2 linked regions of the Tistrella mobilis genome follow. The protein of the gene in region 1 binds, or shares a complex with, the protein of each later gene. Links are inferred from orthologs where the notes say so. Each region holds a gene or a part of one and is shown on either strand. Other genes may lie near its edges.

The links.
Region 2: the proteins of rpsG (region 1) and tig are in contact, whole or in part, in a crystal structure (PDB 3GTY), measured with the Thermotoga maritima proteins. The link is inferred for Tistrella mobilis from one-to-one orthologs. Residues at the interface, in WP_004081843.1 of Thermotoga maritima: Lys34, Lys52, Lys55, Glu59, Arg62, Gln63, Glu66, Asn67, Lys69, Val71, Arg95, Ala109, Lys110, Lys111, Gly112, Arg113, Pro114, Glu117, Glu121, Ile124, Ala125, Tyr127, Asn128, Asn129, Thr130, Gly131, Lys135, Asp139, Arg142, Met143; in WP_004081061.1 of Thermotoga maritima: Glu122, Val124, Val129, Leu130, Tyr133, Glu188, Gly259, Ile262, Tyr263, Glu266, Ser270, Glu273, Gln274, Glu277, Arg308, Gln311, Ile312, Ser315, Tyr316, Glu325, Arg329, Arg336, Leu363, Phe366, Trp367, Arg373, Leu377, Arg381, Leu384, Glu387.

What each region holds. Positions count from the first base shown.
Region 1 is NZ_CP121017.1:641,694-649,700, forward strand. What follows is about bases 1-2,913. They hold rpsG (30S ribosomal protein S7), read left to right. Parts: upstream 1-1,178; coding sequence 1,179-1,649; downstream 1,650-2,913. Other genes in these bases: rpoC (DNA-directed RNA polymerase subunit beta'), read left to right, coding at 1-262; rpsL (30S ribosomal protein S12), read left to right, coding at 781-1,152; fusA (elongation factor G), read left to right, coding at 1,694-2,913. In the rest of the region: more of fusA, read left to right, coding at 2,914-3,775; tuf (elongation factor Tu), read left to right, coding at 3,830-5,020; rpsJ (30S ribosomal protein S10), read left to right, coding at 5,212-5,520; rplC (50S ribosomal protein L3), read left to right, coding at 5,535-6,245; rplD (50S ribosomal protein L4), read left to right, coding at 6,256-6,879; P7L68_RS08710 (50S ribosomal protein L23), read left to right, coding at 6,876-7,169; rplB (50S ribosomal protein L2), read left to right, coding at 7,174-7,998.
Region 2 is NZ_CP121017.1:2,637,540-2,642,992, forward strand. What follows is about bases 2,548-5,453. They hold tig (trigger factor), read right to left. Parts: upstream 4,727-5,453; coding sequence 3,368-4,726; downstream 2,548-3,367. Other genes in these bases: clpP (ATP-dependent Clp endopeptidase proteolytic subunit ClpP), read right to left, coding at 2,610-3,242; P7L68_RS17755 (hypothetical protein), read right to left, coding at 5,012-5,453. In the rest of the region: lon (endopeptidase La), read right to left, coding at 1-743; ATP-dependent Clp protease ATP-binding subunit ClpX, read right to left, coding at 960-2,228. UniProt on the Bacillus subtilis protein: Involved in protein export. Acts as a chaperone by maintaining the newly synthesized protein in an open conformation. Functions as a peptidyl-prolyl cis-trans isomerase.

The DNA.
Region 1 (8,007 bases):
GTCGTTCATCTCGGCGGCATCGTTCCAGGAGACCACCCGCGTGCTCACCGAGGCGGCGACCGCCGGCAAGATGGACACGCTGGACGGCCTCAAGGAGAACGTCATCGTCGGCCGGCTGATCCCGGCCGGCACCGGTGCCGCGGTCAACCGGCTGAAGTCGATCGCGGCCAACCGCGACAAGGCCCTGCTCGGCAACGAGGATGGCGACGAGGCCGGGGCGGTGCTGGCAGGCTCCGCCGACGTGCCGGGCGCCGCGGAGTAACGCTCCCGGCGTCTGCGGCCCGGCATCCCCGACGACGCATCCCCGACGACGTTCGCGGCCCTGCTGCTGCCCTTCAAGGGGCGGCAGCAGGGCCGTCGGCGTCTGGGGGGGCGGCCGGGGCATGCAGATGATGCAGGTCCGCTACCCGCTCCGCCCGGCGGGGCGTCGCTCGTTACGGGAATCGCGCAGGATTCCGCAGAGTCCCGCGGGATTCCCCGACGGGCCGGAAACCCTTGCATGTCAAGCCTTTTGGGGTTGACGGGGGGAGGGGCCACAACTAGTATGCGCGCTCACTTCGGGGGCTGGTGTGCGGACCCCCATGGACGGGCGCGTCCATGCCGCACGGACATCCGGTCCCCTCCATGCCGTAGGGGCCGGCGAAAACAGCCCCCGGAAGGTAAAGCCTTTCCCGAGCCGGCATTTGTGCCGTTGGCGGGAAAGGGGCTTTGCCCTCCGACGGTTTTTGTGTGGACGCAGGGTCGCAAGCCCTGCAGCCCAAGTTTGACGGGATCGATTGGATGCCCACGATCAATCAGCTGATCCGCAAGCCGCGCCTCGCGCCGGTGGATCGCAACAAGGTGCCGGCCCTCGAGGCGTGCCCCCAGAAGCGTGGTGTCTGCACCCGCGTGTACACGACCACCCCGAAGAAGCCGAACTCGGCGCTTCGTAAGGTCGCCCGCGTGCGTCTGACCAACAGCTTCGAAGTCACCAGCTACATTCCGGGCGAAGGTCACAACCTTCAGGAGCACTCGGTGGTGCTGATCCGTGGCGGCCGCGTGAAGGACCTTCCGGGCGTGCGCTACCACATCCTCCGCGGCACGCTGGACACCCAGGGCGTCAAGAACCGTCGTCAGCGTCGTTCGAAGTACGGCGCCAAGCGGCCGAAGTGATCCGGCCGTCAAGGAGAGGTTGATCCATGTCCCGTCGTCATGCCGCTGAAAAGCGCCAGGTTCTCCCGGATCCGAAGTTCGGCGATGCCGTCGTCAGCAAGTTCATGAACGTGCTGATGTATGATGGCAAGAAGTCGGTCGCGGAAGCGATCGTCTACGGCGCCTTCGATCTGATCGAGCAGAAGACCCGTCAGGAAGGCCTCCGCGTCTTCCACGAGGCGCTCGAGAACGTGCGCCCGGCGGTCGAGGTGAAGAGCCGCCGCGTCGGTGGCGCCACCTATCAGGTCCCGGTCGAGGTCCGCCCCGATCGCGCCCAGGCCCTGGCCATCCGCTGGCTGATCACTGCCGCCCGGAACCGTTCCGAGAACACGGCGGTGGAGCGTCTGGCCGGTGAACTGCTCGATGCCGCGCAGAGCCGTGGCACCGCAATCAAGAAGCGTGAAGACACCCACCGCATGGCGGACGCCAACAAGGCGTTCTCGCACTATCGCTGGTAACGGGTCGGCCGTCTCTTAGAAACCCCAGCTTCCTGGACGCGAACATGGCACGCACGACGCCCATCGAGGCCTACCGCAACATCGGCATCATGGCGCACATCGATGCCGGTAAGACGACGACGACCGAGCGCATCCTCTATTACACCGGCCGGTCCCACAAGATCGGTGAGGTGCACGAGGGTGCGGCCACGATGGACTGGATGGAGCAGGAGCAGGAGCGCGGCATCACCATCACGTCGGCCGCGACGACCTGCTTCTGGAACAACCACCGCATCAACATCATCGACACCCCGGGCCACGTCGACTTCACCATCGAGGTGGAGCGTTCGCTCCGTGTTCTCGACGGCGCGGTCGCGGTGTTCGACAGTGTCGCGGGCGTCGAGCCCCAGTCGGAGACGGTGTGGCGCCAGGCGGACAAGTACCGCGTGCCGCGCATCTGCTTCGTCAACAAGATGGACCGCATGGGCGCCAACTTCTACCGCTGCGTCGACATGATGGTCGACCGGCTGGGCGCCAACCCGCTGGTTCTGAGCCTGCCGATCGGCTCCGAGTCGGAATATGTCGGCATCGTCGACCTGGTGAAGATGAAGGCGGTCGTCTGGAAGGACGAAAGCCTCGGCGCCGAGTTCGAAGAGCGCGACATTCCGGCCGATCTCGCCGACCGCGCCGAAGAGTATCGCCAGAAGCTGGTCGAGACGGCCGTCGAGGCCGACGACGAGGTGATGGAAGCCTATCTCGAAGGCAACGAGCCGGACGTCGCCACCCTGAAGCGCTGCATCCGCAAGGGCACGCTGGCGCGTCAGTTCGTTCCCGTGATCAACGGTTCGGCGTTCAAGAACAAGGGCGTGCAGCCCCTGCTCGACGCCGTGATCGACTTCCTGCCCTCGCCGGTCGACGTGCCGGCCGTTCACGGCACCGCCGTGGATGACCCGGAGACCACGCTGGTCCGCGAGAGCAAGGACGAGGCGCCCTTCTCGGCGCTGGCGTTCAAGATCATGTCGGACCCCTTCGTCGGCTCGCTGACCTACATCCGCGTCTATTCGGGTGTCATCGAGAGCGGCTCCTACGTGCTCAACACCGTCAAGGGTGATCGCGAGCGCGTCGGCCGCATGCTGCAGATGCACGCGAACAGCCGTGAGGACGTCAAGGAAGCCCGCGCTGGCGATATCGTGGCGCTCTGCGGCATGAAGGGCACCACCACCGGTGACACCCTCTGCGCCTCGGATGCCAAGATCATCCTGGAGCGCATGGAGTTCCCGGAGCCGGTGATCGAGGTCGCGGTCGAGCCGAAGACCAAGAGCGACCAGGAGAAGATGGGCCTCGCCCTGTCGCGTCTGGCGCAGGAGGATCCGTCCTTCCGCGTGTCGACCGACGAGGAAAGCGGCCAGACCGTGATCAAGGGCATGGGCGAGCTCCATCTCGAGATCATCGTCGATCGCATGCGCCGCGAATTCAAGGTCGAGGCGAATGTCGGTCAGCCGCAGGTGGCCTATCGCGAGCGCTTCGGTCAGCCGGTCGAGGTCGATTACACCCACAAGAAGCAGACCGGCGGTTCGGGCCAGTTCGCGCGCGTGAAGCTGAAGTTCGAGCCCTTCGAGGGCGAGGACGGCTTCGTGTTCGAGAACAAGGTCGTCGGCGGCTCGGTTCCGCGCGAATACGTCCCCGGCGTCCAGAAGGGCATCGAGTCCTGCCTGGGCAACGGCGTGATCGCCGGCTTCCCGGTGGTCAACCTCAAGGCCGAACTGATCGACGGCGCCTATCATGACGTCGACAGCTCGGTGCTCGCCTTCGAAATCGCGTCGCGTGCTGCGTTCCGCGAGGCCATGGGCAAGAGCCGCCCGGTGCTCCTCGAGCCGATCATGAAGGTCGAGGTCGTCACCCCGGACGAGTACATGGGCGACATCATCGGCGACCTGAACAGCCGCCGTGGTCAGGTGAGCAGCATGGACAGCCGCGGCAATGCCCGCGTCGTCAACGCCATGGTGCCGCTGGCCAGCATGTTCGGCTACGTCAACCAGCTGCGCTCGATGTCCCAGGGCCGCGCCCAGTACACGATGCAGTTCGACCATTACGAGCCGGTTCCGCAGCATCTGGCGGATGAGGTCAAGGCGAAGTACGCGGGCTGATCCGCGGATCGATGACCGGTTTGAAAAACGTTTGGAAAGACGGAGGCGAGAGCCATGGGTAAGGAAAAGTTCGAGCGCAGCAAGCCGCACGTGAACATCGGCACGATCGGTCACGTGGACCATGGCAAGACGACGCTGACGGCTGCGATCACGAAGGTTCTGGCCGAGACGGGCGGAGCGACCTATACGTCGTACGACTCGATCGACAAGGCTCCTGAAGAGAAGGAGCGCGGCATCACCATCAACACGGCGCATGTCGAGTACCAGACGGAAGCCCGTCACTATGCGCATGTTGATTGCCCCGGCCATGCCGACTACGTGAAGAACATGATCACGGGTGCGGCGCAGATGGACGGCGCGATCCTGGTCGTGTCGGCGGCGGACGGTCCGATGCCGCAGACCCGCGAGCATATCCTGCTTGCGCGTCAGGTCGGCGTTCCGGCGCTTGTCGTGTTCATGAACAAGGTCGACATGGTCGACGACGAGGAGCTGCTGGAGCTCGTCGAGATGGAAGTGCGGGAGCTGCTCGCCAGCTACGACTTCCCGGGCGACGACATTCCGGTGATCAAGGGCTCGGCTCTGGCTGCGATCGAGGGCACGAACCCGTCGATCGGCGCCGAGCGGATCCTTGAGCTGATGCGTGCGGTTGACGAGTACATCCCGACCCCGGATCGTCCGAAGGACCAGCCGTTCCTGATGCCGATCGAAGACGTGTTCTCGATCTCGGGCCGCGGCACGGTTGTGACCGGGCGTATCGAGCGCGGCGTGATCAAGGTCGGCGAGGAAGTGGCGATCGTGGGTCTGCGCGACACCACGAAGACCACGGTGACCGGCGTCGAGATGTTCCGCAAGCTGCTGGATCAGGGCGAGGCCGGTGACAATGTCGGCGTGCTGCTGCGCGGCACGAAGCGCGAGGACGTGGAGCGTGGTCAGGTGCTGGCGAAGCCGGGCACCATCACCCCGCACACCAAGTTCGCCGCCGAGGCGTATATCCTGACCAAGGAAGAGGGCGGCCGTCACACCCCCTTCTTCACCAACTATCGTCCGCAGTTCTACTTCCGGACCACGGACGTGACCGGTGTCATCACCCTGCCGGAAGGCACGGAGATGGTCATGCCGGGTGACAACGTGTCGGTCACCGTCGAGCTGATCTCGCCGATCGCCATGGACGAAGGCCTGCGCTTCGCGATCCGCGAAGGCGGCCGTACCGTCGGCGCCGGCGTCGTCGCCAAGGTGATGGCCTGATCGACGGACGACGGCAGCGGATGCGCCGGGCGGGTTGATCCCGCAGGGCGCATCCGCCGCCTGGTTTCCTGACGCCACGAGCGCCCGGCCGGTCCGCCCGGCGGGCCGGTCTCATGCAAGGACGCGCGGCGCTGCGGCACCCCGGACTCATCCGGCAGGTCGCACCGCCGAGGCCAAGGTAGAAGCCCATGATGGAAGGCCAGAACATTCGCATCCGCCTGAAGGCGTTCGATCATCGCGTGCTCGATCAGTCGACCCGCGAGATCGTGAACACCGCCAAGCGGACCGGCGCCAGCGTGCGGGGCCCGATCCCGCTGCCGACCGAGATCGAGCGCTTCACGGTGCTCCGTTCGCCGCACATCGACAAGAAGTCGCGCGAACAGTTCGAGATCCGGACGCACAAGCGCCTCCTCGACATTGTCGAGCCCACCCCGCAGACCGTCGACGCGCTGATGAAGCTCGACCTCGCGGCCGGCGTCGACGTCGAGATCAAGCTCTGAGGGGGTAACGCCAGATGCGTACTGGAGTCATCACCCGCAAGCTCGGGATGACCCGCATTTTCGATTCGGCCGGTATTCACATCCCCGTGACCGTGCTGAAGGTCGACAATGTGCAGGTCGTCGCCCACCGCACCGACGAGACCGACGGTTACACCGCGGTTCAGGTCGGCTACGGCGCGGCCAAGGTGAAGAACGTGTCGAAGGCCCAGCGCGGCCACTTCGCCAAGGCGAAGGTGGAGCCCAAGGCGAAGCTCGCGGAGTTCCGCGTGACCGCCGATGCGCTGCCTGAGATCGGAGCCGAGATCGGTGCCAACCACTTCGTCGTCGGCCAGTTCGTCGACGTCGTCGGCACCTCGATCGGTAAGGGTTTCGCCGGCGCCATGAAGCGCCACAACTTCGGCGGTCTTCGTGCCACCCACGGCGTGTCGGTCTCGCACCGCTCGCATGGTTCGACCGGTAACCGTCAGGATCCGGGCCGTACCTTCAAGGGCAAGAAGATGGCTGGCCACATGGGTGCCCGCCGCGTGACCGTGCAGAACCTGCGCGTGACCGTGGTCGATGCCGACCGTGGCCTGCTGCTCGTCGAGGGCGCCATCCCGGGTGCCGCCGGTTCGTACGTTCTTGTGCGCGACGCCGTGAAGAAGGCGCTGCCAGAGAGCGTGCCGTTCCCGGCCGGCCTCAAGGCGCAGGTGGCCGTGGCGGCCGCCGAGACCACGGAAGGCTGAGGGCCGAGCGATGGATGTGAAGGTCATTACCCTCGACAACGAGGATGCCGGCACGATCGCGCTGGCTGACGAGGTGTTCGGTCTCCCGGCCCGCGTCGACATCCTGCACCGGATGGTGCGCTACCAGCTCGCCAAGCGGCGCGCCGGTACGCACAAGGTGAAGACGATCTCCGAGATCGCCGGTTCGACCGCGAAGATCTACCGCCAGAAGGGCACGGGCCGCGCGCGGCACGGCGCCAAGCGGGCGAACATCTTCCGCGGCGGTGCCACGGTCCACGGTCCCGTGGTCCGCAGCCATGCCCATGATCTGCCCAAGAAGGTGCGTCGCCTGGCGCTGAAGACCGCGCTGTCGGTCAAGGCTCAGGGCGGCAAGCTGGTGGTGGTCGACGATCTGAAGGCCGACGACGCCAAGACCAAGGCGCTGGTGGCCCGTCTCGAGAAGGCCGGTCTCGGCCGCTCGACGCTGTTCATCGGCGGCACCGAGGTCGACCAGGGCTTCCGCCTCGCCGCCCGCAACCTGATCGGCATCGACGTTCTGCCGAGCCAGGGCGCCAATGTTTACGACATCCTGCGCCGCGACACCCTGGTGCTGTCGCGCGCCGCGGTCGAGAGCCTGGAGGCGCGGCTGAAATGAACCCGGAGCGGATGTACGACATCATCCTGAGCCCGGTCGTCACCGAAAAGTCGACGATGGGTTCGGAGAATGACCAGGTCACCTTCAAGGTGACGCTGGACGCGACCAAGCCCGAGATCAAACAGGCCGTCGAGAAGCTCTTCGGCGTGAAGGTCAAGGCGGTGAACACCCTGGTGCAGGCCGGCAAGACCAAGCGCTTCCGTGGCCGCCCCGGGCGTCGCTCGGACTTCAAGAAGGCGATCGTGACCCTGGCCGAAGGCCAGCAGATCGATCTGACGGCGGGGATCTGAACCGATGGCTTTGAAGGCATACAAGCCGACTTCGCCCGGCCGGCGTCAGCTGGTTCTGGTCGATCGCTCGGAGCTCTGGAAGGGCAAGCCGGTCAAGTCCCTGACCGAAGGCCTGACCAAGTCGGGTGGCCGCAACAACCTGGGCCGCGTGACCGCGTTCCAGGTGGGCGGCGGTCACAAGCGCCGCTATCGTCTGGTCGACTTCAAGCGCCGCAAGTGGGACGTGGAAGCCTCGGTCGTGCGCCTTGAGTACGATCCGAACCGCACCGCGTTCATCGCGCTGATCGAGTACACCGACGGCGAGCAGGCCTATATCCTGGCCCCGCAGCGCCTGAAGGCCGGCGACAAGGTCGTCGCCGGTGCGAAGGTCGACGTGCGGCCCGGCAATGCCATGCCGCTGTCGGCCATCCCGGTCGGCACGATCGTCCACAATGTCGAGCTGAAGCCCGGCAAGGGTGGTCAGATCGCGCGGTCGGCCGGCACCTATGTTCAGGTGGTCGGCAAGGACGGCAACTACGTCATGCTGCGCATGGCCTCCGGCGAGCAGCGTATGGTGCGCGCCGAATGCATGGCCACCATCGGTGCGGTGTCGAACCCCGACCACCAGAACGTCAGCCTGGGCAAGGCCGGCCGTTCGCGGTGGATGGGCCGTCGCCCGGTCGTCCGTGGTGTGGCGATGAACCCGGTCGATCACCCGCATGGCGGCGGTGAAGGCCGCACCTCGGGCGGTCGTCATCCGGTTACTCCGTGGGGCAAGCCGACCAAGGGCAAGCGCACCCGCAATAACAAGGCTACGGACAAGTTTATCGTCCGTCGCCGCAAGCCCTAAGGTCTGAAG
Region 2 (5,453 bases), 2.0 Mb from region 1 along the record:
TCACGGCCGTCTTCGCCCTCACCCAGTTCCTTCTGAATCGCCTTCAGCTGCTCGTTCAGATAGTACTCGCGCTGGGTCTTCTCCATCTGGCGCTTGACGCGCGAGCGGATGCGCTTTTCCACCTGCAGAACTTCGATCTCGCCCTCGATATGGGCGTAAATCCGTTCCAGACGCTCGACGACAGTCGGAGTCTCAAGCAGTTCCTGCTTCTCCGCCACCTTGAGCGACAGATGCGAGGCGATGGTGTCGGCAAGCTTCGCCGGCTCCTCGATCTGGTTCAGGGTGACCAGAACCTCCGGCGGGATCTTCTTGTTGAGCTTCACATACTGCTCAAACTCGGCCACGACCGAGCGCGACAGGGCCTCGACCTCGCGGCCGGCATCCTCGCCCTCGGCGATCGCCTGGGCTTCCGCCTGAAAATAGTCGCCGTCGGAGATGAGGCGCTCGACGCGTGCGCGGCTGGCGCCCTCGATCAGCACCTTCACGGTGCCGTCGGGCAGCTTCAGCAGCTGGAGCACGGTGCCGATCGTGCCGACCATGTAGATGTCGTCAGCACCCGGGTCCTCCTGGGCGGCATCCTTCTGCGCCAGCAGCAGGATCTGCTTGTCGCTGCGCATCACCTCTTCAAGCGCGCGCACCGATTTCTCGCGACCGACGAAGAGCGGCACGATCATATGCGGGAAGACGACGATGTCGCGCAGCGGCAGGACCGGGTAGGTGTGCGTGCGATGAGTTTCGGTCATGGCCAGTCTCGCATTTATCGGAATCGGCACGGCGTCGGACACGCGGCCCCGGAAGGCCGACATGGCGCCTCGACGTCACATCGGCCCGATTCCTGTTGAGGCCGCGCACACGCGCCCACCGGATGCCGGCCATCCCGCCTCCGAAGAGGCCGGCGATGGCCGGGGCATCACAGCCGGCACGGGTCAGACCGTGCCGCGGCCGAATTGTCGCAGGGATCAGGAAGCGTTGCCGCCCACGTCGCCCCGCCGGTCCGCATAGATATGGAGAGGCTTGGCCCGGCCTTCAACGACCTCCCGATTGACGACGATCTCTTCGACCCCATCGAGGTCGGGCAGATCGAACATCGTGTCGAGCAGGATCTCTTCCATGATGGCGCGAAGGCCCCGCGCACCGGTCTTGCGCTCGATGGCCCGCTCGGCGATCGCGCCCAGCGCATCGTCCGAGAAGGTCAGATGCACGTTCTCCAACTCGAACAGGCGCTGATACTGCTTCAGCAGCGCGTTCTTCGGCTTGGTGAGGATCTGAACCAGAGCGTCGCGGTCCAGATCGTGCAGCGTGGCGATCACCGGCAGGCGCCCGACAAATTCCGGGATCAGGCCGAACTTCAGCAGATCCTCAGGCTCGACCTGACGCAGCACATCACCCGAACGACGGGTTTCCACCGGCTCCACATTCGCACCAAAGCCGATCGAGGTCTTGCGGCCACGGTCGTTGATGATCCGGTCGAGACCGACGAACGCGCCGCCCACGATGAACAGGATGTTGGTCGTATCCACCTGCAGGAACTCCTGCTGGGGATGCTTGCGCCCGCCCTGCGGCGGCACCGAGGCGACGGTGCCCTCCATGATCTTCAGCAGGGCCTGCTGGACGCCCTCGCCCGACACGTCGCGAGTGATCGAGGGGTTGTCGGATTTGCGGCTGATCTTGTCGACCTCGTCGATATAGACGATGCCGCGCTGCGCCCGCTCGACATTGTAGTCGGCGGCCTGAAGCAGCTTCAGGATGATGTTCTCGACATCCTCGCCGACATAGCCGGCTTCGGTCAGCGTGGTCGCGTCCGACATGGTGAACGGCACGTCGAGGATGCGGGCCAGGGTCTGGGCCAGCAGCGTCTTGCCGCAACCGGTCGGGCCGATCAGCAGGATGTTGGACTTGGCGAGTTCGACCTCGGCACCCTTGCCGCCCTGGTTCAGACGCTTGTAGTGATTGTACACCGCAACCGACAGGATCCGCTTCGCCTGATCCTGTCCGATCACATAATCGTCCAGGACGTTGAAGATGTCCTTCGGGGTCGGTCCGCGATCACGCGTCTTGACCAGCGAGGTCTTGCTCTCCTCGCGGATGATGTCCATGCAGAGCTCTACACACTCGTCGCAGATGAACACCGTTGGCCCGGCGATCAGCTTCCGCACCTCGTGCTGGCTCTTGCCGCAGAACGAGCAATAAAGTGTGTTCTTGCCGTCGCCGCCGCTGGACTTGGTCATCGTGTCTCCACTCGTTGGCTCTGCCCGGCGCCCATGTTAGCCGCCGGTCGCGCCCGGGCACAAACCCTAAAAAGCGGCAGACCGACGATGAACCGTCCTGGCTTCGGGAACGCGCCCCAGGTCGTCTGCCGGTGCGGGGGTCCGGACCGGGAGACCGCAGCATCTTCACCGTGCCGCGGTCAATGGAAATGTAATGCGCAGTTCGCGCTTGCCAAAGGGGGAAAAATCATCGGGCGACGCTTCCCGCTTCCACCCCGGACATGAAGAACCCGCCACCGCGTGCGCGCGATGGCGGGTTGCATGTAGCGGAACGCCCCATCGGCCGCCATTCCGGACGATGTCGTGCGGACCGACGATCGCGCACGACGACCGGCCGGACGGTCAGGACGCTGCGTCCTCGGCCTTCGGCCGCTGAGCCACGACCGTGTCGATCAGGCCGAAGGCCTTGGCCTCTTCGGGCGACATGAAGTTGTCGCGCTCCATGGCCCGCTCAACTTCCTCCAGCGGGCGGCCGGTGTGCTGAACGTAGATCTCGTTCAGCCGGGCACGCAGCTTCAGGATTTCACGGGCATGGATCTCGATGTCGGTCGCCTGGCCACGGAACCCGCCCGAAGGCTGATGGACCATGATCCGGGCGTTGGGCAGCGCGTAGCGCTTGCCCGGCGCACCACCAGCCAGCAGCAGCGAGCCCATCGATGCCGCCTGTCCGATGCAGAGGGTCTGCACGTCGCAGCGGATGTACTGCATCGTGTCGTAGATCGCGAGGCCCGAGGTCACCACGCCACCCGGCGAGTTGATGTAGAAGGAAATGTCCTTCTTCGGATTCTCGCTCTCCAGGAAGAGCAGCTGGGCGGTGATGAGGCTCGAAACATTGTCCTCGACCGGCCCGGTCAGGAAGATGATGCGCTCTTTCAGAAGACGCGAATAGATGTCATAGGCGCGCTCGCCCCGGTTGGTCTGCTCGACCACCATCGGCACCAGCGAATTCATGTAGGTATCGAGCATGTCGCTCATGCGCTTTCCGCTCCCCTCGACTGACATCACCGATCTTCATAAGGCCTCTGCCGGGCGCTTGAGACGTCACGACCGCCCTCGGGATACGGGGGCGGTCGCGGACGGTCTCTCGGCAGGGCGGCGGATCAGGCCTCGGACTTGTCCGACGCCTCTCCGGCCTCGCCGTCCTCGTCGGGATCCTTCATCAGATCCTCGGCGCTGACGACCTTCTCTTCGACCTTCGCCTGGGCGAGGATGTGGTCGACGACCTTGTCCTCGAAGATCGGCGCCCGGAGCGCACGCAGCGCATCCGGATTCTTCTGGTAATACTCGATCACCCGCGCTTCCTGACCGGGGAAGCGGCGCGCCTGCTCGATCAGGGCGCGGTTGACCTCTTCGTCCGCCACCTGAACATCGTTCACGCGACCGACTTCTGCAAGGACCAGACCCAGACGAACCCGACGCAGGGCGATCGCGCGATACTCCTCGCGGACCTCGTCCTCGGTCTTTTCCATGCTTTCGAAGGTCTGGCCGGTGCGGGCCATCTCGTCGGTCAGCTGCTTCCAGATGCCGTCGAACTCGGCTTCAAGCATGCCCGCCGGCACGTCGAACGCATAGCGGCCCGCAAGCGCATCCAGCAGCGCACGCTTCAGCTTCTGGCGCGAGATCTGGTCGTAACGGCCGCGGAAGTCATCGCGGATCGCCGCCTTCAGCGCATCCAGGTTGTCGAGGCCCAGCTTCTCGGCCAGGGCATCGTCGATGCCGGCGGTCTTCGGCGCCTTGACTTCCTTGACGGTGGTCTCGAACACGGCGGCCTTGCCCGCCAGGTGTTCTGCACCGTAATCCTCGGGGAAGGAGACCTCGACCTTGCGCTCCTCACCGGCCTTGGCGCCGATCAGCTGGTCCTCGAAGCCGGGGATGAAGGTGCCCGAACCCAGCGCCAGCGCGTAGCCTTCGGCCTCGCCACCCTGGAAGGCCTCGCCGTCGACAAAGCCCTTGAAATCGATGACCACCTGGTCGCCGGTCTCGGCGGCGCGGTCCTCGACGGTCTCGAACTCGCGATTGGCGGCGGCGATGCGCTCCAGCGCCTCGTCGACTTCCTTCTCGTCAACCTCGGCCGCCTCGCGGACCAGTTCGACATCCGAGAAATCGCCCAGCTCGAATTCCGGCATGATCTCGACGACCATGCTGTATTCAAGATCCTGGCCCTCGTCGAAAGCCGTGATCTCGATCTTCGGCTGGGTGGCCGGGCGCAGATTGTTCTGGTCCAGCACGTTGCGCGAGGTCTCGTTCACCGCCTCTTCCAGCACCTCGCCCATCACCGAGGAGCCGTAGCGCTGCTTCACGACCTTGGCCGGGATCTTGCCGGGACGGAAGCCGGGCATCTTGATCGTGGCCGCGATCTGGGCGATGCGGGCGTCGATCTTCTCGTCGATCGAAGCGGCCGGCACGACGACCTTGTATTCGCGCTTGAGCCCTTCGGCGTTGGTCTCGGTGATCTGCATCAAAACGGTCTCACAGGGTCGGTTGACTGCGGCAGCACCCGGTGCGTCGCGGGGAAGGAGACGCATCCCGGGCCGGCCGGGACCGCCTCCGGACGAAACGCCGGGTGCGCGAAGAGACGTGATCGCGGGCAGCACTGCACCACGACACGGGCGGCAGCCATGTGGCACGAAATCACCCGGTTACGCAAGTCCAATACGTTGCGAAAACCGGCTCTCCGGCGGGATCCCCCGCCGGAGAGCCGGGCCTGCATCGCAGCCGCAGCCCGCCCGCATCGGCACGCGGGTTCAGGTGAGGGCATGCAGGGTATAGGTCGTGCCTGACGCATTCCACGCATCACGGACGATGACATCCCGCCCCGAAATCTGCACCAGATCCGCCGCGGCGGAGGAGTGGACCGACACGGCCATCGACCGGCCCCGCCCCGGACCGGTGGCAATCGTCACCGAGACGAACACCAGTGCGAAACGCAGGGTCAGAACCTTGGACGCACCGCCGTCGCCATCATAAGACGTCACGTCCCGGCTGGTGTCGGCGACCGCCTGACGCCAGGCGGCCGGCAGATTGTGCGACTCCATATGAGCGGGCAGAAGATTGTCGCGCACCACAAGGTTCGTGACGGCCGCGGTGCCCGTGGGAAGGCCGATGAGCATGCCCTCCCGCAGCATGACGGGAATGTCCACGACGTTGTCGGTAACGATGACACCGTCCACCGGCTGGTTGATCCGC